2 regions of the Metabacillus herbersteinensis genome follow, and region 2 is predicted to be linked to the other one. Evidence: a T-box and tRNA genes for the amino acid it is inferred to sense, from the RefSeq annotation. Region 2 holds a T-box; the other holds one or more tRNA genes.
The links. A T-box is a leader RNA that pairs with one kind of tRNA and senses whether it is charged. The one in region 2 lies ahead of serS (serine--tRNA ligase), so its partner is inferred to be a tRNA-Ser.

Region 1: it has a tRNA-Ser gene. The T-box ahead of serS (serine--tRNA ligase) is inferred to sense a tRNA for this amino acid. The anticodon was not compared.

The regions. Positions count from the first base shown of each region.
Region 1 is NZ_JBHLVO010000023.1:53,685-73,594, forward strand. It holds gene ACFFIX_RS20200 (ASCH domain-containing protein) at 465-917, opposite strand; gene ACFFIX_RS20205 (hypothetical protein) at 1,322-1,465, shown strand; gene ACFFIX_RS20210 (M36 family metallopeptidase) at 1,654-4,869, shown strand; partial or broken gene tnpC (IS66 family transposase) at 5,035-5,838, opposite strand; gene ACFFIX_RS20220 (hypothetical protein) at 5,859-6,263, opposite strand; gene ACFFIX_RS20225 (VOC family protein) at 6,503-6,886, opposite strand; gene ACFFIX_RS20230 (PTS sugar transporter subunit IIB) at 7,544-7,858, shown strand; gene celB (PTS cellobiose transporter subunit IIC) at 7,864-9,183, shown strand; gene ACFFIX_RS20240 (PTS sugar transporter subunit IIA) at 9,193-9,519, shown strand; gene ACFFIX_RS20245 (6-phospho-beta-glucosidase) at 9,526-10,842, shown strand; gene chbG (chitin disaccharide deacetylase) at 10,948-11,652, shown strand; gene ACFFIX_RS20255 (dimethylarginine dimethylaminohydrolase family protein) at 11,831-12,700, shown strand; gene ACFFIX_RS20260 (SRPBCC family protein) at 12,727-13,182, opposite strand; gene ACFFIX_RS20265 (DUF3900 domain-containing protein) at 13,366-14,433, shown strand; gene ACFFIX_RS20270 (hypothetical protein) at 14,825-15,529, opposite strand; tRNA gene ACFFIX_RS20275 (tRNA-Ser) at 16,058-16,158, opposite strand; gene ACFFIX_RS20280 (hypothetical protein) at 16,873-17,070, shown strand; gene ACFFIX_RS20285 (ABC-F family ATP-binding cassette domain-containing protein) at 17,219-18,775, opposite strand; partial or broken gene yxiS (protein YxiS) at 19,142-19,440, shown strand; partial or broken gene ACFFIX_RS20295 (transposase domain-containing protein) at 19,566-19,841, opposite strand.
Region 2 is NZ_JBHLVO010000050.1:908-9,377, forward strand. It holds gene ACFFIX_RS26610 (YaaC family protein) at 1-373, opposite strand, end outside; gene guaB (IMP dehydrogenase) at 483-1,949, shown strand; gene ACFFIX_RS26620 (D-alanyl-D-alanine carboxypeptidase family protein) at 2,116-3,471, shown strand; gene ACFFIX_RS26625 (MFS transporter) at 3,830-5,038, shown strand; gene pdxS (pyridoxal 5'-phosphate synthase lyase subunit PdxS) at 5,573-6,454, shown strand; gene pdxT (pyridoxal 5'-phosphate synthase glutaminase subunit PdxT) at 6,459-7,049, shown strand; T-box leader at 7,103-7,330, shown strand; gene serS (serine--tRNA ligase) at 7,383-8,470, shown strand, end outside.

The DNA.
Region 1 (19,910 bases), on a different contig from region 2:
AAAGCGCCCGATAACGGAAGATCGTTTTGCAATACACTTGGTGCGGTAATATTGCTGCAGAAACGCCCCAGATAATTAAAGAAACATGACTTGTGTTATTAACAATATAGTACTACTGTTCAACGCCTATTCATTTAATAAGAAGATAGTCTAATTGTTTTGATTTCTTTACTCCATTACTAAAATTGTATGGATGTCACGTTAAATGTTATCTTCTTTGTTCCATTTGGTACTTTTACCCAAATTCCATCCTTAGGGTAATCAGTGTAAAAGCTAAGTATTTCAGGGGCTTGAAATTTATTGGTGGAGTAGGTTAGCTTATACTGCCCATTATCGAAACAGAAAAGGGATTGCCACAGCATTCCCTATCTTAAATATAAGCGCCCGATTGCGGAAGATCACTAAAGCCTCTATTAGCTGGTTTTGTCATAATATTATTGTATTTGCCATCTATAAACATTCTTCTATTTCTTTACATCAACCAATTCAAATCGCTCACAAACTAACATCATATCCTCTGTATATTCACGACCTATTTTACTTAGCTCTGCCTTAAAAAATTCTTCATGAACATCCTTCCAATAACGATATGTTTTATCTCCTTCTCCCTCTGCAATAGCAAAATCTTCAGGAACTTTGTTCATCGGCATAATCTCGACTTCTAGTGTTTTAATGATTGCAACTGGTAGATCCTTGCTATTTAGAATGATGCTATAGTCCCCAAAAGAAGGTATTTGTTCATTTTCCAATTCATAATTAATAAGTGCTGAACATGTAGCTGTTTTTATACCGTCAATCACTAATTGAGCTAAATGATCAGGATTACCTCCAAATTGCCACGCACTAACAGACTTAGGCTTTCCTCTACCTTGACCCTCCCAATATGCAGTCCAATACCTTTTAGCTAACTGATTCATTATTTTGTCTCCCGTACTTTTTAAACATATTGTAGCAAAAATTTATGAACTTTTCTGAATAATCTATGCTATTAAAAATAACACTTACCTTATTTCAGATAAGCGCCCGATTGCTTAAGATCGATCTTATAAGGTATTAGCCAAAGATTTTCCAGAAAAGCTCCCCTTTAATAGGATTTAAAAGGCATAAAGCATTTCAACATAATCAAAGCCCCCGCAAATTCATCGACCCTATACCTTCTTTAATATCATATATTTTGCTTTTTTTATCACCACTAACAAGGTTTATTTTTTAAATTTTCTTAATATGATATCATTAATTAAAAGATAACGGAAAAAGGAGACAGCCCAATGTAAACACCCCCTATAAATTAGACAACTGAATAAAGCAAAGGAGCATTTATATGGGGAAAAAATCGTTTCGTTTATTATGGATCGGACAAACGATGGCAAATGCTGGTGATATTTTATATATCGTGCCTGTTCCCTTTTTTAATTTGTCGGAGACAATTTGGTGGAAATATTTTATATTTATTGAGTTTTATTGATTCTATGCAACGTTAGTGGGCACTCGAACAACTTCTCCCTATTACTACTAAAACACTATACCTCCCTACTACAATGTATGTGTTTTACTAAAACCTATTGAGTATTTGTTGATTTTTGGGTAGGAATTAATATTAAATTTACGAATTCTTTTAAAGATCAACATTTTTAAAAGAAAAGGGGATTTAATATGGGTAATAAGAAAAAAGTATTCTCAGTATTGGGTACCGCCGTTTTAGCGAGCTCATTGTTTATTCCAATGTACTCGCAAGCAGTAAATGTGAATCCATTAGTTGAAACAAATGTAATGGATACGCATAACCATGAACAGTTATACGATATTCGAAATGTGTTAAATGGCGTAATTCCCTCAAAGGAACAGTTGCTCGCAACGAATAAATTAATCGAATCAATTGGAAGCGGTGCAAGAGTTCAGTGGAACACGATGTTTGGAACACCTTCATCAATTGTAAAGGATAAGGGGTATTTAACGAAACCTACGACTGGTGATGCTGAGACCATTGCTCGTCAATGGTTAAAAAACAATGCAGAAGTATTCGGGCTAACTTCCAATGACATTGATTCACTGCAAGTTATTCGAAACTATAAATTGCCTGGTACAGGGCTTCAGCCAGTTACTTTCCAACAGTCATTTGACGGAATACAGACAATCTTTGGTGGACGTGTGATCGTAGCAGTAAACAAAACTGGGCAAATATTATCGGTTACAAGCAATGTTACAAAAGCAAAGTCTTTCATAAATGATTTTACTTTAACAGAAACTGATGCACTTAAAAAAGTGGTTTCTTTAGAATCTCCCTCTTTAGCTTACACACCTGCTTTACTAGGCCAAGAAAATGGTTGGGATGTTTTTGATGGTGCTAAAGTTCTCCCTACCAAACAATATGTGAAAAAAGCTGTCTTTGCAAAAGGAGATGAAATTAGACCTGTTTACCGTGTGTTATATATTGAAGAACTTCAAAAGGGATCAGAAGTAATCATCGATGCAAAATCCGGAGAAAGGTTATATGAACGTTCACTGGCTCAACATTTAGATCCAGAAGGTTCTGTATTTGAAAATTATCCTGGTGCTAATGCAGGAGGAACCCTAGTCACGAAATCTTTTAAAGGAGATGCTACTGCATCACCGAATGGGTGGTTACTTCCGACAAGTGACCTAGGCGTAACGACACTCGGAAATAATGCGAGTTCCTTTGCAAACTGGAGTAACTTTATAGCTCCTGCCGATCAAGCGGTTCGTCCAGTAAGCCCATTAGGTCAGTTTAAATATCCATTCACAAATGCTTGGCAAAACACAAATGGTCAAACAACACCCCCTTCGTATGCTGATGATGTGAACAGTGCAACAACAAGCTTATTTTACCATCACAATCTATTTCATGATTATTTCTATAACCTTGGATGGGTTGAAGGCGCTGGTAATCTTCAAACAACGAACTTTGGTAAAGGTGGTTCTGAAGGCGATGCCATCATGGGATTGGTTCAAGCAGGAGCACTCTCAGGTGGAGAGCCAACCTATACAGGCCGAGATAACGCATATATGCTAACACTTCCAGATGGACTTCCATCTTGGAGTGGAATGTTCCTATGGGAGCCAATTCCAGGTTCTTTTGAAGGTCAATATGCAGATGGTGATTATGATGCAGGTATTATTTATCATGAATATTCTCACGCCTTATCAACACGATTAGTAGCAGGCGGAGAATCACTTGGTAGTCACCAGTCCGGATCTATGGGTGAAGCATGGGGTGATTGGTTTGCTATGCATTATCTTATCAAAAATGGTTTGCAAGAGAAAGCTGTTGTTGGTGCTTATGTAACTGGCAATGAGGAGCGAGGAATCCGAAGCTGGTCTTTAGAAGAAAGTCCATTACAATATGGAGATATCGGGTTTGACATTATTGGCCCTGAGGTCCATGCTGATGGCGAAATTTGGGCAGCTATCCTTTGGGAAGTAAGGGAAACACTACTTTCAACACTTGGAAAAGAAGAAGGAGAAAAGGTAGTTGAACAATTAGTTGTAGACGCAATGCCGATTTCAGCTCCAAATCCATCAATGGTGGATATGAGAGATGCAATCATTGCAGCTGACACTGCACGTTACGGTGGAAAACATACTGATTTATTATGGTCTGCATTTTCAAAACGTGGGTTAGGTGTTAGCGCGAGTTCAAATGGTGGAAACGATACAGATCCGACTCCTGCATACAATCATCCCACTCAAGATAAAAATGGTATATTCGCAGGTAAATTCATAAATGCAGCGACCAATAAGCCGATTGAAAATGTACGAATCATAATTGGTGAATTTGAGGCAAGAACTAGTCCGGTAGTAAAGACAACGGATAATGGCGCATTTGGAGTACCAATGTTAGCCGGAACTTATGACATTACCATTCAGGCTAAAGGTTTTGGTTCCCGTACGCTTAAAGACTTTAATATAGAGCCCGGGTCAAATAAAGCGCTCAGAATTTCTCTTGAACCAAACGTTGCATCATCATTTAATGGCGCAACAGTTTCTAGTGTATCGAGTGAGTCTGACAGTAATCCTGTTAAAATGGCCATTGATGATACCGAAGCAAGTGTATATGCATCCGAAGTTCAAGAAAATGGCTTTACTGGAGCAGAATTTGTTGTAGATTTAGCGAATGATAAGCCAGTGAAAATTTCAACCGTAAGTGTAAGTGCGTTTAAAGATATTTCAAAAGGACGATTCGCTACAATAAATGATTTCACTTTACTCTCTTCTACAGATGGCGAGAATTGGACTGAGATTGTCGATAGTCGTTTCAATACTGGAAAACCTCGTCCAGCAGCACCTGATTTACACTATAAAGAGTATGAATTAGCTAATACGATTGAAGCGAAGTACCTAAAGCTAGTTGTTAAAAATGCACAAAATAATGCTTCTGGATATGTTCAAGTTGCAGAACTTCAAGCATTTGGTCCTGGTAAAACAAAGATTGCACCACTAACATTAGAGCCAGAAGCACCATTTGTAGCAAATGGTACAGTTTTAGCTGGTAACGCAGGAACTGGAGTCGGAAGTCTTGCTGGAGTAGATGCAACACTTGCTGTGACAGAAAATGAATTTGTTACGACTCAAAACCCAAACCCAACGACTCAAGGTGTTGATGGATATGTCGTGACATTACCTGCACCATATGGTGACGGAATTCATACGTTTAACGTAACTGGAACTTCGGAAAGTGCATATGATTATGATGTGTTCTTCTATAATAAGAACTTTGAAGTCATTGGTTCTGTTGCAACTTCTGGAGCTGATGAAACTGGTGTAATTCCAGGCGGTACAGCGTATGTATATGTAGGTCTATACAGCGGAACAAACGTACCATTTACATTTACTGCATTAAGTCCGAATTAATTATTTAATATCCGTAAACAAGCCACCCCCATTAACTATTGAAATGGGGGGCTTGTTTTTTTGACATTGTACTTAGTGACAGGTACCTATTATGTTAAATAGATAGATGGAAAGTAAGCGTCAAATAAGGCCCACTTATACTTAGGCGGGCCATTTATATATATTCTAATTAGTTTTAATTGATAAACGACACTCTTCTGGAGTGTTCTCCGACCATGGAAGAAGCTGATCAAGTACGGACTCATCAGACAGATCCATCAACGGAAGTTGTTCAAATACATAGGTTAGGTAATTGAGCGGAATCAGTCCATCCTCTTTAGCCGTCTCTATGATGCTGTATATGATGGCACTTGCCTGGGCACCTTTCATCGAGTGGGCGAAAAGCCAGTTCTTTCGTCCAATGACGAATGGCTTGATGGATCGCTCGCTCCGATTGTTATCTAGTTCGAGTTGACCGTCCTCCATAAAGGTAGTGAGTCGTAACCATTGGTTACGACAGTATTTGATGGCTTGCCCCAATGTACTTTTCGGTGTGACACGTGCACTTTGCGTTTTTAGCCAAGTTGAAAAAGCATCCAGCACCGGCTGACTGCGTTCAAGACGGATTTTCAAACGTTCTTGAGGACTAGCATCCTTGGAAGCACGCTCGATTTCGAACAATTGGTTGCAGAAACGAAGCCCTTCTTCTGCAGCCGTGGGCGTCTCATTGTTCTTGGCTTCGGGAGGAAGAGCTGTTAATGCCTTGTCAAACTTTCGACGTGCGTGAGCCCAACATCCTACTAGCTTCACCTTGGGGAGATCATTATATCCCTGATAACCATCCACATGAAGGTATCCTTCAAAACCGGATAGGAAAGCTTCTGGATGCTTGCCCGCACGGGTCTGACGATAGTCGAACAAGATGTTTGGTGGAGCATCACTACCTGTTCTGTACAACCACATGTAAGATTTTGAAGTGGCAGGACGTCCAGTTTAAGTAACGCACCCGTTTACTTAAATAAAATGTTTTTTAAGGCTTTTGCATTATCTTTGTCTAACTCGCCGTAACCTTCTTTTTCATCATTACTGATAATTGTTGCTGTACCTGCATCCTCATTAAACCAGATTTCATATTCGTATAATCTTTCAGGCATATTTTTCTCAACTTCATAAAAGAAAATTGCTTTTACCTCTGCTTCTCTAGCCATACTAGGTACTTTATTTGGTTCCCATTTGACCTGTTCTGATAAATTTTCTAATAAATCTAAAGTATCTTTATCTTGAATGTGAGTATCGCCTTGATTTTCTATAAACATATCCATTCTTGTTAATTCTCCCTTTCCTTCTGTTGTGCAGCCTACCAATAAAAAAATAAAAACAGAAATAAAGGCAAAAGACATCATTATTTTTTTCATTTCATCATACACCTCCATAAATTTAGACGGTTTACATTGCATAAAGTTCCGTTTTTTTAATTATCCTCCCCCGTTAGCACAATAAGAAAAAGCTGCCCCATAGACAGCTTCGATTTTTCGCTAAAGCACCCGCTCAAACAAGAAAAAGTTACCCTTTTCAAGAACAAAAGCGCAAGCGCCTTGGTCAGCCCCGACAAGCATAAGGCGATTCTAAATTGAAGGCGTTCTTTGCCTTCAATTTAGAATTGACTGAGTGCACAGATCGCACCGACCGGATATTCGATGACAGCATAACTGCCTCGACCCTCACCTTGAGGCTCAGTAAGAACTTTGCCGCCAAGATTACGACACTCTTCCAGACTTGCTGGTAAATCCTTAACTCCAAAATAAACGAGCCACGCCAGGGGAAGATCAGCAAGACTTCCTGCTCTTTGACAAATACCCGCCACGGGTTGCCCGTCAGTAGTTGTCATAAAGTAGTCGGTGTAATCCCCCCTTTTGTATTCACTATGCTCCCATCCGATGACTTTCTTGTAAAAATCACGTACTACCTCTGATTGATTAACGGTTACATCAGCCGAAAGGATTGTACCAGGGGGAAAAAAGTTTTGATCTTCTTTCATTAGTAAACCTCCTCGTATTAAATAAAGTCTTTAATAATCATGTCCACTCCTGTTTTTAGTTAAATCTAATATGTTCTAAGTATTCCATAGCCTTATGATATTTGGTATCGTCAACTGTATACTCTGCGTTATAAAAGATATCATATCGTTTGTTGCTGCTCAGCACGTTAGCGGACAAAACAATAGAGGTTGCAGAAGCAACAGCGCTATTAAGCTATCGGTCCCCGTTAGTAATATTAATTGTACTCCACCTCACTAGATTCAAACAAATGATTCATTGTACAAAACTGCACCGTTAGTTTGAGTACATTCCTTCACAATTTCTTTACTTATTTAACATAAATATCCGTATTATATTGTAAACTTAAATAAAAAACAATTGATATCCACATACCTCAAATGGCCCCAACAGCCCACTTTTATCCTTTAAACAACAATCCAAAGTATGCTAACGCTGAGATTTGATCTCCATACTCATTTTGTATCCTCTCTCTTAAATATTTTCTGAAACCACTAAATCTCAAAAATTTAGCTACCTTCCTGCGATGAAAATATAAAAAGCTATACATATTTTTTAAAAACCTCCATAAATATCAGTAAGCTCTTATCATTTTCAAATTTTAATGAAAACGCTTACAAAGAAAGGAGGGTTTACAGATGAACATTTTATTGTGTTGCGCAGCAGGTATGTCTACTAGTCTTTTAGTCTCTAAAATGGAAGCTAGTGCAAAAGATCAAGGGCTGGAATGCAAGATTTGGGCGGTTGGTGCAAGCGAAGTTAACAATCATATTGAGAATGCAGATGTTCTATTACTTGGTCCGCAAGTTCGGTATTTACTCCCTCAGTTAAAAACAGTTGGTCAAACCCGAGGAATACCTGTAGATTCAATCAACATGTTGCACTATGGCACGTGTAATGGAAAGGAAGTTTTGAATTTTGCTTGTGGATTGATCCAATCTAATAAGGGGTGACAGGTATGGGGAAATTCGGTCAATTTTTCGAGGGTAAATTCATGGCAACTGCTGCAAAGATAGCTGGGCAAAGACATCTTCAAGCTTTACGTGATGGAATTATCTTAACCATGCCCCTTATTATTATTGGTTCAGTTTTCTTAATTCTAGGATTCTTGCCTATTCCTGGTTATGCAGATTTTATGGCAAAAACGTTCGGTGATCAATGGTTAACAAAGATGCTTTACCCTGTTGGAGCTACATTTGACATCATGGCATTGATTGCTTCCTTTGGAATTGCGTATCGCTTGGCAGAAAAATACGCAGTAGATGCATTAACTGCTGGCGCAATATCTGTGGCAACTTTCTTGCTGGCTACCCCATATCAAGTACCGTTTTTAGCTGATGGAGCTACTGAGGCTATTATGGTGGGTGGAGCCATCCCTTCTGCTTTAATGGGAAGTAAAGGTCTCTTTGTTGCAATGCTACTCGCAATTTTTTCAACCGAAATATACCGAATTATCGTTCAAAAGAAAATTGTTATTACGATGCCAGATGGTGTCCCTCCTGCTGTTAGTAAATCGTTTATCGCGTTAATTCCAGGTTTTATCATCATTACAATTGTCTGGATTCTTCGTTTAATCGTTGAAAATACCTCTTTCGAAAGTCTACACAATATCGTTGGAGAATTGCTAGGCAAGCCGCTTGGAGTATTAGGTGGTAGTTTAATAGGTAGTCTTGTCGCAGTCATTTTAATTCAGCTACTATGGTCGTGTGGATTACACGGAGCAAGTATTGTCGGAGGAGTTATGGCTCCAATTTGGTTAACTTCAATGGACCAAAATCGACTAGCCTACCAAGCTGGTGATGCTTTACCCAATATCTTCACCCAACAATTTTTTGATATCTTCATTTATGTCGGCGGATCAGGTGCTACCTTGTCCCTCGTGTTCTGTATGTTGTTCCTTGCCAAAAGTCAGCAAATGAAACAATTAGGCCGCTTATCGATTGGGCCAGGGCTATTTAATATTAATGAGCCCGTAACATTTGGGATGCCAATAGTAATGAACCCAATATTAGTCATTCCGTTCATTCTAACTCCGATCGTCATTACAATTGTTACCTACATTGGAATGTCAACAGGTCTTGTTGCAAGACCAGCGGGAATCGCAGTTCCTTGGACAATGCCTCCAATTATTGGTGGATATTTGGCAGCAGGAGGCAAAATATCCGGACTTTTCATGCAGCTAATTAATATGATTATCGCTTTTTGTATTTATTATCCTTTCTTCAGAATTTGGGATAAACAAAAGTTCACTGAAGAAAATCAAACTACATCCTCATAAGGAGTTATCATGAACAAAGAAGAGTTGTATCAAATTTCGTTTCATTTAATTGCTCATAGTGGAAACGCTAGAAGTCTTGCTATGGAAGCAATAGGAGAGTCTAAACAAGGTGATTTTGTAAGCGCATTAAATAAATTGCAAGATGCGGATCAAGAATTCATTCATGCTCACCGCTATCAAACGGAGTTAATTCAAAAAGAAGCGAACGGTGAAAATTACGATCTACCTATAATCCTAATTCACGCCCAAGATCATTTAATGACAGCACTGACCGTTAAGGATTTGGCTAAAGAATTTGTTGAAATTTATCAAAAGATTCACAATCAGGAGGGATAATTAGTGATACAGAACAAACACTTAAAGATTGCTACGATTGGTGGTGGTTCCTCCTATACACCTGAATTAATTGAAGGCTTTATTCGTAGGTTTGATGAATTACCAGTTTCGGAGATTTGGTTAGTAGACATTGAAGAAGGCAGAGAAAAATTAGAGATTGTTGGCAACTTAGCTAAACGGATGGTAGAAAAAGCTGGACTTCCCATCTCTATTCACTTAACACTTAATCGAAAAGAAGCATTACAAAATGCAGACTTTGTCACAACCCAATTTCGAGTTGGGTCATTAGACGCGCGTGCAAAGGACGAAAAGATCCCACTAAAATATGGTGTACTAGGGCAAGAAACAAACGGTCCAGGGGGATTATTTAAAGGGCTTCGGACCATTCCAGTTATATTAGAAATCTGTCAAGAGATGGAGAAATTGTGTCCTGATGCATGGTTAATCAATTTTACCAATCCAGCGGGAATGGTAACTGAAGCTGTCTTGCGTTATAGCAACATAAAAAAAGTCGTTGGATTGTGTAATGTTCCGATCGGAATGGAAATGGGAGTAGCTAAATTATTAGATGTTGAACATTCACGGATTCGGATAAATTTTGCTGGACTTAATCATATGGTATATGGTCTTGATGTATTTCTAGATGGTGTGAGTGTGAAGGAGCAAGTAATCAGTTTAATTACAGATCCTAAATCTTCAATCAAGATGCAAAATATTGTCGCTCTAGGCTGGGAACCAGAATTTTTAAAAGCATTAAATATCTTCCCATGTCCTTATCATCAATATTATTATAAAACCAAGGATATGGTCGAAAAGGAAACACGGAACGCGGAAACAATTGGAACACGCGCAGAGGTTGTAAAAGAATTAGAAAGTGAGTTATTTGAACTCTATAAAGATCCTAACTTATCGATTAAGCCTCCCCAATTAGAAAAGCGTGGTGGTGCTTATTATAGTGATGCAGCGGTTCGGTTAATCACTTCTATTTATACCGATAAATGTGACATTCAACCAGTGAACACCATAAATAACGGTGCAATCGCCAGTATACCAAATGAATCTGCGGTTGAAATTAGCTCCGTTATTACGAAGGATGGACCAAAGCCGATAGCAATCGGTGATTTACCTGTAGCCGTTCGTGGTTTAGTTCAACAAATTAAGTCGTTTGAACGAGTGGCGATAGAAGCAGCTGTTACAGGAGATTATAATACCGCTTTACTGGCCATGACGATCAATCCACTTGTTGCGTCAGATCGTGTTGGCAAGGAAATCTTAGATGAAATGCTTGAGGCCCATAAAAACTATTTGCCTAGTTTTTTTTGATAGTAAATGAGCCCACGAGCCCGTTTAGCGAAGTATGGTGAAAAGAATCTAAAAAGGTAGCGTTCCGCTACCTTTTGTATGAATAATTAGAAACCGGAGGAACGAATGATACAATTAATTGTAAATGCAGATGATTTTGGCTATAGTCGTGCTGTAAACCATGGTATTATTGATAGTCATGTGAACGGGATTGTAAACTCTACTACTATTATGATGAATATGCCTGGTACAGAGCATGCTATACAGCTTTCAAAGGAACATCCTACATTGAAAGTTGGTATTCATTTGGTGTTAACCTGCGGGAAGCCTTTGTTGAATAATGTACCCAGTTTAGTTAATGAACAAGGTAATTTTAAAAAGTTATCCTCGCTATCTAATTATAATGGTGTTAACACCGATGAAGTTTATCAAGAATGGTCCGCACAAATCGAACGAGCATTATCATATGGAATCAACCTAACACATTTTGATAGTCATCATAATGTTCATGGCATAAAAGAACTTGCGTCAGTTGTTCATAAATTAGCTACTACTTACAAATTACCTGTGAGAAACTCCCTCCAACTTCCTGAAGGTGTTCAAGCTTTTACAGATGTATTTCTACACGATTTTTATGGAGAAACTGTAGTTGTTGATTATTTTGATAAGCTGCTAGACAAGGTTACTGATGGTAAAAGTGTCGAGGTGATGTGTCACCCTGCTTATTTGGATAACGAAGTATTACTCGGTTCTTCTTATAATGTTGACCGGCTAAAGGAATATGATATTTTAACCAGTACTGTCCTTCCTGCAAATATTGAACTAATTTGAATTTTGACTTTATAACTTGTAGAAGATTATTTCTTCTACAAGTTTTTGTGAATTTTTCGGCAATTCTGAAAATGCCCCCTTCTATTCAGTGGCCGTTCCTTTTGTTACCAATTCCATTCATATTTGCACTCTAATAGGTCATCCTATAGGTAAATAAACTACACCTGGAGGCCTCATATTGTTACCAATTTCCGAAAACCAACATAGAACATACTGTTATAGCGAATATGACACATTGAAAGAGGTCATTTTATGTGAACCAAAACATATGAAAATTCGAGCGATGATCAATGACACTCAAAAAAAGTTTAAAGATGTAGGAATACATATAAAGATTGCAATGGAACAGCATGAAAAATTCGTACATACTTTAAAAAAACAAGGCGTTCATGTGATCCTCCTCCCCACTGAAGATAACTTCCCAGAGCAAGTGTTTACACGTGATATAGGGTTTACGCTAGGTCCAACAACCTTTGTTGCTGAAATGGCGGAAAATGTACGAATAGGCGAAGAACAGTTGTTAAAAACCTGGTTGGAAGACGAGAAAATATCTTATTACAATCTAATTGGAGACAAAATTGAAGGTGGAGATGTACTCATCGATCGAAACTCAATCTATGTAGGAATCAGTAACAGAACAAATAAAAAGGCAATTAATCATTTAAAAAATCTGCTAAGTAAATATGAGGTACATGCAGTTCCTTTTACAGAAAAATACTTACATTTAGATTGTGTTTTTAATATCCTTTCCCCTAATGAAGCATTAATCTATCCAGAAGCATTTCATAAAAAAGAAAGAGAGTTCCTTGCTTCTCGGTATGAATTGATTGAGGTTTCTAAGGATGAACAATTCACACTTGGTACAAATGTTTTATCTATCGGCAGTAAAAAAGTCTTTAGTTTGCCAGTAAATCATGGTGTCAACGAACAACTACGTAAGCGTGGATATGATGTCATTGAAGTGGATATTACAGAGATAATTAAATCAGGGGGATCGTTTCGGTGTTGTACTCTGCCCGTTTTTCGGGAACGCAAACAAGAAGCTTAAGCCATATGCTTAAGCTTCTTGTTCGTTCATCTGTTAATGATCTCAGTTTCTCTAGCCTTCGCAGCCACAGCTTCTGTTAACTCCTTCGTCATCTCTGGGAGGTTTTTGTTTAAAATTGAATTGACCATTTTGGAAATTGTACCTTCAGCGGTAATATCTAAACATCCAGTAACTACCGTATTTTTTGAATCGATAGCTTGTGCTTCGAAATATCCACTTCCAACAAACTTCTCATTGATCCCAGTAAGATTAAAGGTGACTTTTGTCGGTTCTTCCCAGCTGATGATCTCAACTTTTAAGTGTACCTTTTTCTTCATAACACCAAGATCACTTTTAAATTTCCATGTGGATTCCTTCTCGTTGATAATTTCATGATTCATATACCCTGGTACAAGTGGTGCCCAATGATCCATTACACTTACAAAACTCCAAACAGATTGGATTGGAAGATCAATACTCACCTTATGTGCATAGTTTGGCATATGGTCCCTCCTCTTGATGACCTATATTTAATTAATTTTCTTCAAAAAAATGTACTATTTTAAAACGTATTCAACAAGTCAAATAGCTATTACTCTATTGAATTTTACGATTTTATAAAATTGACGTATCCTGAATGTTTTTCTATACTTGAGGAACTGAAAAATAAGAAAAAAGGTGATTTTTTGGATTTTGAAATGCGCTATTTATCTTTTTATGTCGTCAATATTGAAGGAAACGAAGATACAACAAATAAATCGTATAAACACTTTCAGACCTTAGATACGACAGAATATGAACAAAGTGCTTTAAAAGACTTTCTCGATGGTGAACTAAAAAAGATTGTCAAACGAAAAGTAGACCGTCATCCTAGATCTGAACAAGTACCTACAAAGCTTGGTTACTTTATCGTCGAGCCAGGCCATGAATTAAATTCAAATCCAAACTACAACCTTTTCCACCGTACACTTATTGCAGAAAATAAAGAAGAATTTATTAAAGGCAGCGAGGAATTCATTCGAGCCTATCTTGATACCAGTGCCGTTCGTGGTGGTGCTTTTATTGTGGCATCTGCAACACCGCGTAAATACTTTGATCACTCCTTTTTATTCATTATGAAATGTGACTTCGAACCAAAAGTAGCGTCAATTTCTGATGAAAAAACACTGATAAAGACCGTGGAAATGGCGATCACAACAAAAAACATGAAATCCATTCAGTATCCATACATGCCTGAAGAAGGAATGGTCGAAACTGGCGAGTTGAAAATTCACCAATCCTCACACGCTCGTTACTTTGAGGACTTCTTAAAATTTGTCGATTACCAAGAATCCATGCCCGAAATTATGAAGACGCAAGTCATGCATATGGTGCAAGAACATGTCCAACAAGTGTACGAGCCTGAAAGTAAGGAACGACTACAGTTTGAACATGAGATGGAAATTTGGGAAGCGAGTCCGAAGCGTGAGATTCAAGAGCGTTTAACGACAGAGCAAGTTGTAGAAGCTTCGGCACAAATTGTTGAGCATACACCAGAGGCTGAGTTGAAGATGAAGCTTGGGGAGACGTCGATTAAAGGTTTGCTTGCTGATTTTGGTGAGAATGTTCATTTAGGGAAGATTAATGGACGGTATGTGTTAGTAGTAGAGGCGGATTCGATTCAGTTTGAGAAAGGTGTTTCACCGATTGAGTTTCATCGGCCGGATGATTTGTTGGAGATTATTGAGCGGATAAGTAGGAAAAGCGTGAAATAGGAGCGTGTGAGGGTTTTTTTGTGTTTTTAATTTTGGGTGTCTCTACCGTAACTTTTACTCTTTAGTGACCAAATTAGTGACCACTCGTACGAGTTGAAAAAGTCTAATAATACAGGGTTTATAGCCGATTTAGTGACCGCATTAGTGACCGCATTAGTGACCAAAAATTATGCTCTTGTCTGTGAAAGGTTTCCTTTTAAAGTATGATTTGTATTATGAAAAAAGCCAGTGGTAATAAATGCTCACTGGCTATATTTTATATAATCATTTAGTTTCTTTATGTTCATCTGAGTATAAAGTAATAGAGATTGCGGGAGTAGTAGTACTAATTCTCATTCCGATATACATTTCAATCATTTTGGTTAAAACTATCCCGCATATCTATTTTTTGTTATTTATTTTGTATAACTCTGAATATCTTCCCTTGCTTGATTGTTAAATTAACCTCCCAACTCTTTTGTGTTATATAATCATTTGGCAATAAAATTTTTTTAGGAGACAAGCTAAACTTAACTGGGGAAAATTTCTCTATAAACCATTTTGTTTTACTAGATAAAATTGTACCAATACTGAATGATACTGCTGTCATAATGCAAAATACTATTTTATTATTTGGAAAAGATAATGGAAGAAGAGTTATGATGAGTCCAACAATAATCAACCAAAAAGTATAAGGGATTTTTGTAAAGAAAGAATACCTCTTTGAATTTCTCTCATCCAAAAATGTATCTATAGTTTTCCAAACATCATCCACCCATTTATCTGCATTTACTGTATTAACCTCTTTGTTCCAACTTTTCTCATCAGCTTGGATGGTAACCAAACAAATTGATTTAGCACATTTCAAGTTAATTTCCCTCGTTGCAGTAAAAGAATATTCATTAAAATTCATTTGAATACTTTCCAATTGTTCCTCTAACTTTTCATTTAATGCTTCCTCAATAGAGGTTTTTTTTACACTCTTATGTTTATCACTTACTTCAATAACTACCTCTAGTTGGTCGGTTTGCATCTTTTTTCTAAATATTTTCTCTAACTCTAAAAAGTCCTCTTTAAAAAGTTTCAAAGAGTTTTTTTCTATTTTTCTCTCAGACATGACTTCCTCCTAAAAACTGAATTATGAATACAACTTAATTATACATCATTACCCATTTTTAGATTATAATTGCATTAAAAATCCTGTCTACTATTTAATGACTTGACTAAGGAAGTCCTTACACATTAAAATCTGTTTTAGTTACAGGGTGTATTGATTGTACACCTACCATCAAATTCAGTAATGCCACCCTTTTATTATTCAGAGTTCTTTCTGTTAGTCCCTCACTCTTCTTTGCAAACAGATAAGCATCATGTAATTGTTGAAAAGTTTGCTCAGTGTTATAGACATCCCTATTTCTACTAACCCTTGCTTTACCTCTGCTCCAGTCCTTGCCATAACTTTGACTCTCCTTCTTGTTATTCCTGAAAACAGAAAAAAGTCCCTAAGAATGCTGTTACACATTCCCAAGGACTTTGGATTCTGACTGATATTCACTGACTACCACACTAGCAGTTAAATTGCTTTACTGTCAAATGTAGGACAGATGTTTAAAAACCAGTCATAGCAGGGTTTCTACTGCATTGATGACCTGTGAGGGATTCGAACCCACGACCCCTTCCCTGTCAAGGAAGTGAAAGTAATCGGATTATAACAGATTTAGTTGGAAAGCGTTGATATAATAGGCCTTTATTTTTTCTATGTATGATATAAACAGATGTAATTGGTGGTAATATGATTGGTTTTGCCACCAGTCTGCCACCAATATACCACCAGTTAGACCCCTTGTGTTACAAGGGTTTAACGAGGGTTATTAAATAAATACCTGATCTACCATTAAGTAAGAAACTAAGTCTGTTACGTTTCTTACTAAAATTACCTTGCGAACTATACTCCAGATGCCTGGTTGCTAATTAATAATTATAAAATATATTTGACGTAGTAGTCGCTTATTTGTAAAAGATGGTGAACAAATCAACCCTCTTCCTCCAATTAAGATGCTATGCTGTCGTGCATAGTGTCTTTGTAGTATTAGTTTGGGCTTATAATCATTACATCATGCCGCCCAACCATCAAGGGCATATAATAGAAGAAAATGTAATAATAAAATCATTGATATAATAGGGTTTTTTCTTTTCGTATAAAATAACTTAAAACAGAATAAAAAAAGACTATGAGCAAAATTATGAGCATTTTATAAAAGCAGTTAGTCAGATTGACTAGCTGCTTTTTTGTTTTCTATTTGTCTTATGTTTTATGTCGTGTTTCTTATAACTTTATAAATTCTTCATGGAGTAAATCAAGGAGATGCAATCTTTATCTACCGCTGATCATAACAATTTCTCGATATGCGATAAACTCATTATTACGTGCGCGGCAAATGTAGGTATTGGCCTGTTACCATGCTTAACGCAGACCATATTGACTCCATTTCAGCAGCGAGAATCATCCTTGCTGAGATTTTGAACAATAACAAAATTGTAGCCGTTGATCAGCTTGACGATGAATTCTTAGAATATGGGAGGCACCCAGGGACAGGCACCTCCTCCCACCAAACATTTACAATTAGTAGAATGGATATAACTCTGTGGAGTCAATAGGTTTCCCCATAGGCACGCCGTGTAAAATCTTGTTTCACTGAAGATTTATGAAATATAAGAAAAAAGGAGAGTAATCATGATCGGCTCTCCTTTTTTACTATTCATATGGGTAGTCAGAAATGGCGACTCCTACTCGGATCGTTCAAGTTTAGATGGCTTTCGTTGTCCATGATTCTACGTCCCAAATATCTGTTACCACGTCTTGGTAAAAATCAGGTTCATGAGAGATAAGGACCACGCTTCCCTTATACGATTTCAAAGCTCGTTTTAGCTCAGCTTTTGCATCTTTATCCAAATGGTTGGTTGGCTCATCAAAAACAAGGATATTGCTTTCTTGGTTAAGGAGCTTACATAACCGGACTTTCGCTTGCTCTCCACCACTTAATACGGATATTTTACTTTCAATATGTTTTCTAGTTAACCCACATCTCGCAAGAGCAGCGCGTACCTGTCCTTGGCTTAACTGAGGAAACGTATTCGATATTTCTTCGATGCACGTGTTTTGATTTTCCGTTTTCACTTCTTGTTCAAAATACCCAATATACTGATGTTCACCGCGTTCAAGTGAACCAGAAAGAGATCTTATTTCTCCGAGCATGCTACGAAGGAGTGTAGTCTTACCAATCCCATTCGCTCCAACTAATGCCACTTTTTGTCCACGCTCTATATAAAGATTTAACGGCTTTGATAGTGGCTCATCGTACCCAATGACAAATTCTTTCGTCTCAACAATTAATTTACCTGAGGTTCTTGCTTCATTAAAGTTGAAATCAGGTTTTGGTCGTTCCTGTGCTATTTCAATAACATCCATTTTATCGAGTTTTTTCTGTCTCGACATGGCAAGGCTGCTGGTAGATGCCCTTGCCTTATTACGGGCTACAAAATCTTTTAAACTAGCAATTTCTGATTGTTGTCTCTTAAAGGCAGCTTCAACTTGTATTTTTTTAGCTTCATAGGCAATAAGGAAATGGTTGTAATCACCCACGTAGCGATTTAATTTCTGATTTTCTAAATGGTAGATCACATTTGCAACGCTATTAAGAAATGGAATATCATGAGAAATTAATAAAAAAGCATTATCGTATTCTTGCAGGTAACGTCTTAACCACTCAATGTGTTGTTCGTCTAAATAGTTTGTAGGCTCATCTAAAAGAAGAATATCTGGTTTCTCAAGTAAAAGCTTGGCTAATAAAACCTTCGTTCGTTGCCCACCGCTTAAATCATGAACATCTTTTTCTAATCCTATACCATCAAGTCCAAGACCACGTGCCACTTCTTCTACCTTAGAATCAATAATATAGAAATCATTATTTGTTAATATGTCTTGTAATGTACCAACTTCCTCTAACAACTTTTCCATTTCTTCAGGTGTAACGTCTGAAATCTTTTCATAAATGGTATTAATATTCGTTTCAACGTCAAAGAGATATTGAAAAGCCGTTTTTAATACGTCACGGATTGACATTCCCTTTTGTAAAACCGTATGTTGATCAAGATAACCGACTCGTTGATGCTTTGACCACTCTATTTTTCCATCGTCAGGCTGAAGTTGCCCTGTAATGATATTCATAAACGTCGATTTACCTTCGCCGTTTGCCCCAATTAAAGCTATATGTTCACCTTTTAACAAGCGGAAGGAAACATTATCAAAGATCGTACGATCGCCAAATCCGTGGTTTAGGTCTGTAACCGTTAATACACTCATATATTTAACCTCATTTAAATTTCATTTTATTTTGTTTCGTTTAGTTTAGTTTAGGAAATAATTATAAAATCGTTCATCTGATTGTTATAGTTCAATATTGAACTATAACACAGAAAATGGAATAGTTGAATGGAGTAAATTTGGAAACAAAGGGACGGTTCTCTTGTTTTCCCCACCCAATGCTTCTTGACTCCAAAGAAATGCAGCATTAGGATCATTTCTTCCACTTCATGCCTTATTGTTGAACTCCCCCGCCTTAAAGGATATTCTTCATAAAAGCTATATTTATCCCTTCTATTTTCCTTTTTCATTCCTGCAGTTTTCACTGTATAATAATCTTGTTAAATCCTTTAAAGGAGAATTTATATGAATCAGAAAGAATTGGAAGAAAAAATAATTGAAAACTACCAAGGTCAAGAAAAGATGATGATCCTCGTCTTTGCGCAGTGGTGCATCAATCATGATCTCGAACCTGAAGAAATCTATCTACGTGCCTATCCCAACCAAAGCGGAACCCGGCATTGAGAGAAGCCATCGAATTAACCGTACCAAAAGATGAAGCCGGTGAAGTATCGGATGAAACTATTATGGGAGTATTATCCTTATTTGGAAATGACGACCTTTCTTTTGTCGTGACAGAGGAAATACAAAAGAGGAAAAAATAAAGATAAAGACGAAATACGTTGTTTCAATTTATATTATAACTCAACTTTCGCACCTATAAAGCTATGGTGAGTTTAAGCGTAAACGTCAAGTAGCCCCCATACTACATGGGTGGTGTATTTCGGGACTATGTTTTGTTTGCTTCACTTTTTATCGGTACTCTGCATGCCGAGGGTAAACTAGATGACCACGGCAAGACTTTATCTATTTCTTTTTTATTTGTTAGATCCATATTTGGCAGCGTTTCAAACAAATAGCGAAGATAATGATAGGGACTCAAATCGTTCTCTTTTGCCGTTTCAACCACACTATACATGATGGCACTCCCTCTAGCACCTCGCGGTGTATTAGAAAACATCCAATTTTTTCTCCCAATCACAAACGGTTTAATGGAACGTTCACTTCCCCATAACCTCGTAGGATAATTTTACCACAACAATATAAAAAGGCACTTACATCATAATAGTAAATG
Region 2 (8,470 bases):
GAACTTTTACTTCATCTTTTAAGAAGTGATATTGTTGTTTTTTTCTTTTTCTACTTGAAACGCCGTGTGCTAAAACAGATGAGGTTGAAGGGTATTCAGGATCAACGCTCAAGGTGCTTGCTTTGAGTAATTGTGATAGGCCGTAGAACAGCAATATAGGTTGTATTGCAGTAGGTGAAGATTGAGCTTGTTTGAAGAAATTCTCTCCGTGCTTAAGAAAATAAACGAATCGGTAACTGTTATCATAGGCGAGTCCACTCGGATTTTTTAGCGATAAGTTGTGATAGTTTGCTTGTAAGCGGCGCTGTACAGTTTCAGTCGAATGATAAGAACGTAAAGTTTCCCAAGGTGAAAGGTCCATAGTAATAAACACTCCAATTATTGAATTCTAAATATTTAAACACTTCATTACTTCCTTGACAGTCAGTCATGCAGTTGATACTCTACTAATAATATTTTGCTGAAAAAGAGGGGGATTTACTATGTGGGAACAAAAATTTGTAAAAGAAGGTCTTACGTTTGATGATGTTTTGCTCGTTCCAGCTAAATCTGGAGTTTTACCGAGAGATGTAGACTTAAAGGTTGAACTTACACCTACATTAAAGTTAAACATCCCAATTATTAGCGCAGGAATGGATACTGTCACAGAAGCTGAGTTAGCAATTGCCATGGCTAGACAAGGTGGTCTAGGTATTATTCACAAAAACATGTCAATTGAACAGCAAGCAGAACAAGTTGATAAGGTAAAACGATCAGAACGAGGCGTAATTACCGACCCATTCTTTTTAACCCCAGATCACCAAGTATATGATGCTGAACATTTAATGGGTAAGTATCGCATCTCTGGAGTTCCAATTGTAAACAACCTTGAAGAGCAAAAACTTGTTGGTATCATCACCAATCGCGATATGAGATTTATTCAGGATTACTCAATCATGATTAACGATGTTATGACAAAGGAAAATCTCGTTACTGCATCTGTAGGAACAACATTAAAAGAAGCAGAAAGCATCCTTCAGAAATATAAGATTGAAAAACTCCCTCTTGTTGATGAGAACGGTATCTTAAAAGGGTTAATTACAATTAAAGATATTGAAAAGGTAATTGAGTTCCCACACTCTGCAAAAGATAATCAAGGCCGATTATTAGTAGGCGCAGCTGTGGGTGTGACAGCAGATACAATGCTACGGATAAAAAAACTAGTTGAAGCAAGTGTTGATGTAATTGTTGTGGATACTGCACATGGTCATTCAAATGGTGTACTAGAAACAGTTAAAAAAATACGAGATATGTACCCTAATCTAAATATAGTAGCTGGTAACGTTGCGACAGCTGAAGCTACAAAGGATTTAATTGAAGCGGGTGCAAATGTTGTGAAGGTTGGAATAGGTCCAGGTTCAATCTGCACAACTCGTATAGTCGCAGGTGTAGGTGTTCCTCAAATTACAGCAGTATATGATTGTGCAACAGAAGCAAGAAAACACGGTGTTACAATTATTGCCGACGGTGGGATTAAATATTCTGGAGACATGGTAAAAGCTCTTGGAGCCGGCGGTCACGCGGTCATGCTGGGTAGTCTCCTTGCTGGTACTACGGAAAGTCCAGGAGGAACTGAAATCTATCAAGGTAGACGGTTTAAAGTATATCGTGGAATGGGATCAGTTAGTGCGATGGAGAAGGGGAGTAAAGATCGTTACTTCCAAGAAGAAAATAAAAAGTTTGTGCCAGAGGGAATTGAAGGAAGAATTCCTTATAAAGGACCTTTAACAGATACAATTTATCAATTAGTTGGTGGAATTCGTTCTGGAATGGGATATTGTGGAACAGAAAGCCTTCAACAACTTCGTGAGAATACACAATTTGTCCGAATGACTGGTGCTGGCTTAAGAGAAAGTCACCCACATGATGTACAAATAACAAAAGAAGCGCCTAATTATTCTTTATCATAAGGAAATAGGTCAATAATCCTGTAAATTATGACAATTTACGAAAAAATAGACAGAGTCTTAACTCTGTCTATTTTTTTTTTGCTATGTGTGATAGAATCGAATTTGTGTTTCTAAAAAATAAGACTAGAACTTATAAATAGATAAATTAAAAATGGAGGGTGAAAAATTGAACAATAAGATGTTTAAGCGTGTATTGATAACTCTTTTGGCATTGTTTTTAGTACTAACTATTTTTGCACCGATTTCAGGTGTACATGCAGAAGGAGAACCAATTGATGTAAGCGCAAAGTCAGCAATCATAGTAGAGGCTTCAACTGGAACAATTTTATATGGGAAAAATATAGATGAAATGCTTCCTATTGCAAGTATGGCGAAGGTCATGACCGAGTATTTAGTATTAGAAGCAATTAATAAGGGTAAAATCAAGTGGGATCAAACGTACACTCCGAGTGAATATGTTTACAAAATCTCACAAAATACTAATCTATCAAATGTCCCATTAAGACAAGACGGCTCTTACAACGTTAAGGAATTATATGAAGCAATGGCTATATACTCTGCGAACGGTGCAGCGATCGGTCTTTCAGAAATAATTGCAGGCTCTGAGTCAAACTTTGTAAAAATGATGAATGACAAAGCAAAGGAATTAGGACTAGAGAATACACAGTTTGTTAATGTAACGGGATTAGAAAACGGTGATTTACTTGGACAGCACCCTGATGGAACTGAAGCAGATGCAGAAAATAAAATGTCAGCTCGTGCTATGGCAAAGCTTGCGCAAAGCTTAATTCAAGATTATCCAGAAATCCTTGAGACATCCAGTATTCCAAAAAAGGTCTTTAGAGAAGGTACCGAGGATAAAACAAATATGCCAAATTGGAACTGGATGTTGCAAGATCTAGTTTTTGAAACTGAAGGTGTCGACGGTTTAAAAACAGGCTCTACTAAATCAGCAGGATCTTGTTTTACTGCAACAGCAGAACGAGATGGAATGCGTGTCATCTCGGTTGTCATGAACGCAACCGACAAGGAGGGTAACTTGCATACTCCAAGATTTGTTGAAACGGAAAAAATGCTTGATTATGCATATAAAAACTTCACAATCCAAGAAGTTTATCCAGCTAATTTCCAATTAGATAAAAAATCGACAATTTCAGTCGTTAAAGGTAAGGAAAAAGAAGTGAAGGTTCATACCAAGGATGCACTTACTTTAGTCGTTAAGAACGGTGAAAAAGACGCATACAAGCCAAGCTTTGTCCTAGATGAAAAAATGTTAACAGAGGACGGCGAAATTACTGCTCCTCTTAAAAAAGAAGAAAAAGTTGGAATTATGAAGGTCGAATATACAGGTAAAGGTGAAAAATTAGGCTACCTTGATCAAAACAAAGGAATGCAAGTAGATCTTGTTACAAAAACAGCTGTAGAAAAAGCAAACTGGTTTGTTCTTTCTATGAGAGGTGTAGGTGGTTTCTTTGGCGGCTTATGGGGTAGTGTAACGGACACTGTTAAAGGTTGGTTTTAAATAAAAATACCATTCCATACTTGGAATGGTATTTTTATATTTGTATAGGAAGTTACAAAATTCTTGAACTGTGGATAGCGTTTTTATGACCTCGAGGGCTAAGCGCAGAAACTAGATTAGATGCTGTCCGGTCCTTACATCGGTAAACGGACGCTTGCACTTTTTTAATTGCGGATAGAAAACAAATAATCTTAGAATCAACGGCACCCTGCGAGTTATAAAAAAGTCGTTATTTTTTGATTAATAAAACAGAAATCCTTCCCAATTGACAGTTATGCATCTTCAATATATGATAATGAACGGATTAAAATGTTCGCATTGCAATTAATGTTTTATATAGAAAGAGAGGTTGCAAAAAATGTCTGTAGATCACCGGAAAAAAATGATTATTCTAATGATTAATATGTTTATTGCGATTGGGAGTTTTGGGATCATTATTCCCATCCTACCGGCATATCTGGAGTCAATAAATCAAGGTGGTACTGCTGCAGGGCTAATGATTGCAATTTTTGCAGGAGCACAGCTGATCTTTTCTCCGATCGCTGGTAAATGGTCTGATCAATATGGTCGTCGAAAAATGATCATTTATGGTTTGACTGGACTTACTCTGTCCATGTTTATATTCTACGCTGTGGATTCAATATGGTGGCTGTATGCTTCGCGTGTAGTTGGAGGAATTGGGGCTGCACTTTTAGTTCCAGCTATTTTTGCTTATGTAGCGGATATAACATCTATGGATCAACGTGCTAAAGGAAATAGTTATGTATCAGCAGCAATGTCTCTAGGAATTGTAGTTGGACCAGGAGTTGGTGGATTTTTAGCTGATTTTGGTTTAAAGATGCCATTTCTTATCTCCGCAATTGTTTCCTTATTAGCAGTAGCATTTTCTATCATTGTATTAAAAGATAGTGAGGTAGAGAAAAAAGCAGTTACAGTTGATTTCACTACCGATGATGAGTCAATGGCTAAAAAAATTGTAAGATCTGTTAAAATGCCTTACTTCATTCCGTTAATTATCACTCTAGTAATGAGTTTTGGATTGATGGCATATGAATCTGTTTTGGGTCTTTTTGTTGACAATCAGTTTGGAGCAACTCCTCAGGAAATTGCATGGATGATTACAGCAACAGGTATTGTGAGTGTTATTGTTCAACTGTTCTTCGTCGAACGAATTGTTCGTCACTATGGTGAAGGTATGGTACTTAATATATTCTTAGGGGTTGCTGCATTTGGCTTCTTCCTATCACTATTTGCATCAAGCTATATCTTTTTCTTTGGTATTACACTGCTAATTTTCCTTGCTACATCAATTCTTAGACCCGTGCTTAATACATTAATTTCAAAAATGGCGGGCGAGGAACAAGGGTTTGCGATGGGAATGAACAATGCATATATGAGTATTGGGAACATACTAGGACCTACACTTGCAGGTTTGTTATATGATATTGATATTATCTATCCTTTTGTTTTAGGATTAGTTTTCTTAGTCATCACGCTTGTTATGACATTGATTTGGCAAAAGCGCGTTTTAAATCCGAAAAAAATTACAAAACTAAATCAAGTTTAAGTACTGTAGGGTAACTAGATTAAATCGAATCTAGTTACCCTTTTTTCATACATCAGAATTTATATAATGCTAATACTGAGCAAGCGTTACGGAATCCAGCTCAAGCGACTAGCCCCGACGCACAGGACGTGCTAGTGCAGTCATGGCGATTGACGTCGCGTTTTTGACTGCCTCGAGGTCATAAGTCAATTCTAAATTGAAGGCAAAGACCACCATCTACCCTAGAATCGCCTTATGCTATGCCTAAGGCTGACCAAGGCCTCGCTCTTTTTTTAAAAAAATATGATAAGCCTAGGCTCGTGGTACTAAATCAATCCTAACGGCAATCTTAAGGCTAGTCTCAAGTCTCTCTCGACTAAAAGATTGACTATAGATAATGTTCTTAGCCTATTAATTAAGAATTGTTTTACTATTCCCGTTTATTTTAATAGGATTTTATATTAAATTAGGATAAAATAAGCATAGATGAATTTATTGAGTCTATATTACAAATCCTAAACATAGGGATGAACTTACATAAGGGGGACATACAAAATGAGTATTGGTACTGATCGTGTAAAACGGGGTATGGCTGAAATGCAAAAGGGCGGCGTGATAATGGACGTTGTCAATGCGGAGCAAGCAAAAATTGCTGAGGAAGCTGGTGCTGTTGCTGTTATGGCATTAGAGCGAGTTCCTGCTGATATCCGGGCAGCTGGTGGAGTAGCTAGAATGGCTGATCCTACAATCGTTGAAGCTGTTATGAACGCAGTTTCAATTCCAGTAATGGCTAAAGCACGTATTGGGCATATTGTTGAGGCCCGCATTCTTGAATCAATGGGTGTAGACTACATTGATGAGAGTGAAGTATTAACTCCTGCAGATGAAGAATATCACTTGTTAAAAAGTACGTTCACCGTACCATTTGTCTGTGGTTGCCGTGATTTAGGTGAAGCTACTAGACGTATTGCTGAAGGTGCTTCTATGTTGAGAACTAAGGGTGAGCCTGGAACAGGTAATATCGTCGAAGCTGTTAGACATATGCGTAAGGTAAATGGACAAATTAGAAAAGTGGCTAGCATGAGTGAAGATGAATTGATGACTGAAGCTAAGCTTTTAGGTGCACCGTTTGAGCTTCTTCTTCAGATTAAACGTGAAGGAAAGCTACCTGTTGTTAACTTTGCAGCTGGTGGTATAGCGACACCTGCAGATGCAGCATTAATGATGCAACTTGGAGCAGATGGTGTATTTGTTGGATCAGGAATTTTCAAATCTGAAAATCCGGCAAAATTTGCTCGTGCAATTGTTGAAGCTACAACTCACTTTGAAGATTATGAGTTGATTGCCTCTCTTTCAAAAGGACTAGGCTCTGCTATGAAGGGCATTGAGATTTCAACATTACTACCAGAACAAAGAATGCAAGAGCGCGGTTGGTAAAAACATGTTGAAAATCGGAGTACTAGGCTTACAAGGAGCAGTAAGAGAACATGTAACTTCAATTGAAGCATGTGGTGCAGAAGCAATCGTGGTGAAGACACCTAGTCAATTAGATGAAATTGATGGGTTAATTATGCCTGGTGGTGAAAGTACGACAATGCGTCGATTAATTGATAAATATCATTTTCTAGACCCACTAAAGGATTTTGCAAAGCAGGGTAAACCTTTGTTTGGGACATGCGCAGGGCTCATCCTACTCGCAAAGAATATAGTTGGCTATGACGAGTCTCACATCGGTGTATTGGATGCAACGGTTGAGCGGAACTCGTTTGGTCGCCAACGCGAAAGCTTTGAGGCAGAACTTAACATTACAGACGTAGCAGATGACTTTGTTGGAGTGTTCATACGAGCACCGCACATTGTTGAAGTTGGCGAAGATGTTGAAATTCTATCAAAGCATAATGGACGAATTGTAGCGGCGCGTCAAGGACACTTACTTGGTTGTTCTTTTCATCCAGAATTAACAAATGATCACCGTATGACTCAGTTGTTTTTAAATATGGTGAAAGAGTCCAAGGAAAAAAATTACGTATAAAAACCTTGCATCCTTCAAAAACTTGTAGTAAATTATGAATTACTAAAATATACGAAAACGTGTTGATAGGAAGTAGTAGCAAAGTGACCTATCTTAAGAGAGCCGGTGGTTGGTGAGAACCGGTGATAGTAGCTTGTGAATCCATCCTTGAATGAATAGTTGAAATTGCTTTATAAGCAAGTGTATTCTATTCCGGTACTGGCCGTTATCCATGAGGTGGAAAATGCAGTCTCTCTGTGTTTTTAACTAGGGTGGTAACGCGGGTAACTCTCGTCCCTTTCATAGGGATGGGAGTTTTTTTGTATTCATTTTTTATAAAAAGGAGAATTTATTATGCTGGATATTAAGTATTTAAGAGCAAATTTAGAAGAAGTTAAAACCAAACTAAGTGCACGTGGAGAAAATTTATCTGAGTTTGATAAATTTGAGGGCTTGGATCAGAAACGAAGAGAACTCATTTCTGGAACAGAAGTGCTAAAAAGTAAACGAAATGAAGCTTCTGCACAAATTGCTGTTTTAAAAAGAGAAAAGAAAGATGCCGATGCACTCATCACTGAAATGAAAGAGGTTGGAGACAAAGTTAAGGTACTTGATGATGAGCTCCGCATCGTAGAAAATGAACTTGAGAAGCTGATGCTTTCAATCCCTAATATTCCTCATGAGAGCGTTCCTGTGGGTGAATCAGAGGATGACAACGTTGAGGTTCGTAAATGGGGAGAAGTGAAAGAATTTGGATTTGAACCTAAACCACATTGGGAAGTAGCGGATGAATTAGGGATTCTAGATTTTGAACGAGCTGGAAAGGTAACAGGTAGTCGTTTCGTCTTTTACCGTGGGCTAGGGGCAAAATTAGAACGTGCATTGATTAACTTCATGCTTGATTTGCACGTAGAAGAGCACGGCTATACAGAAGTTTTACCGCCATACATCGTAAATCGTGACAGTATGACAGGAACTGGTCAGCTTCCGAAGTTTGAAGAGGATGCATTTAAGATTGCTGGTGAAGACTACTTTTTAATCCCAACTGCTGAGGTTCCAGTTACAAACTTACATCGAGATGAGATCCTAACGGCAGATCAACTACCTATTAACTACGCTGCATTTAGTGCATGTTTCCGTTCAGAAGCAGGTTCTGCGGGACGTGATACAAGAGGACTAATCCGTCAACACCAATTTAATAAAGTGGAAATGGTCAAATTTGTAAAGCCCGAAGATTCTTATCAAGAGCTTGAAACTTTAACAGGGCACGCAGAAAAGGTGCTTCAATTACTAGAACTTCCTTACAGAGTCTTAAATATGTGTACGGCTGACTTAGGTTTTACTGCTGCTAAGAAGTATGATATTGAAGTCTGGATTCCTAGCTATGAAACGTATCGGGAAATTTCATCTTGTAGTAATTTTGAATCTTTCCAAGCACGTCG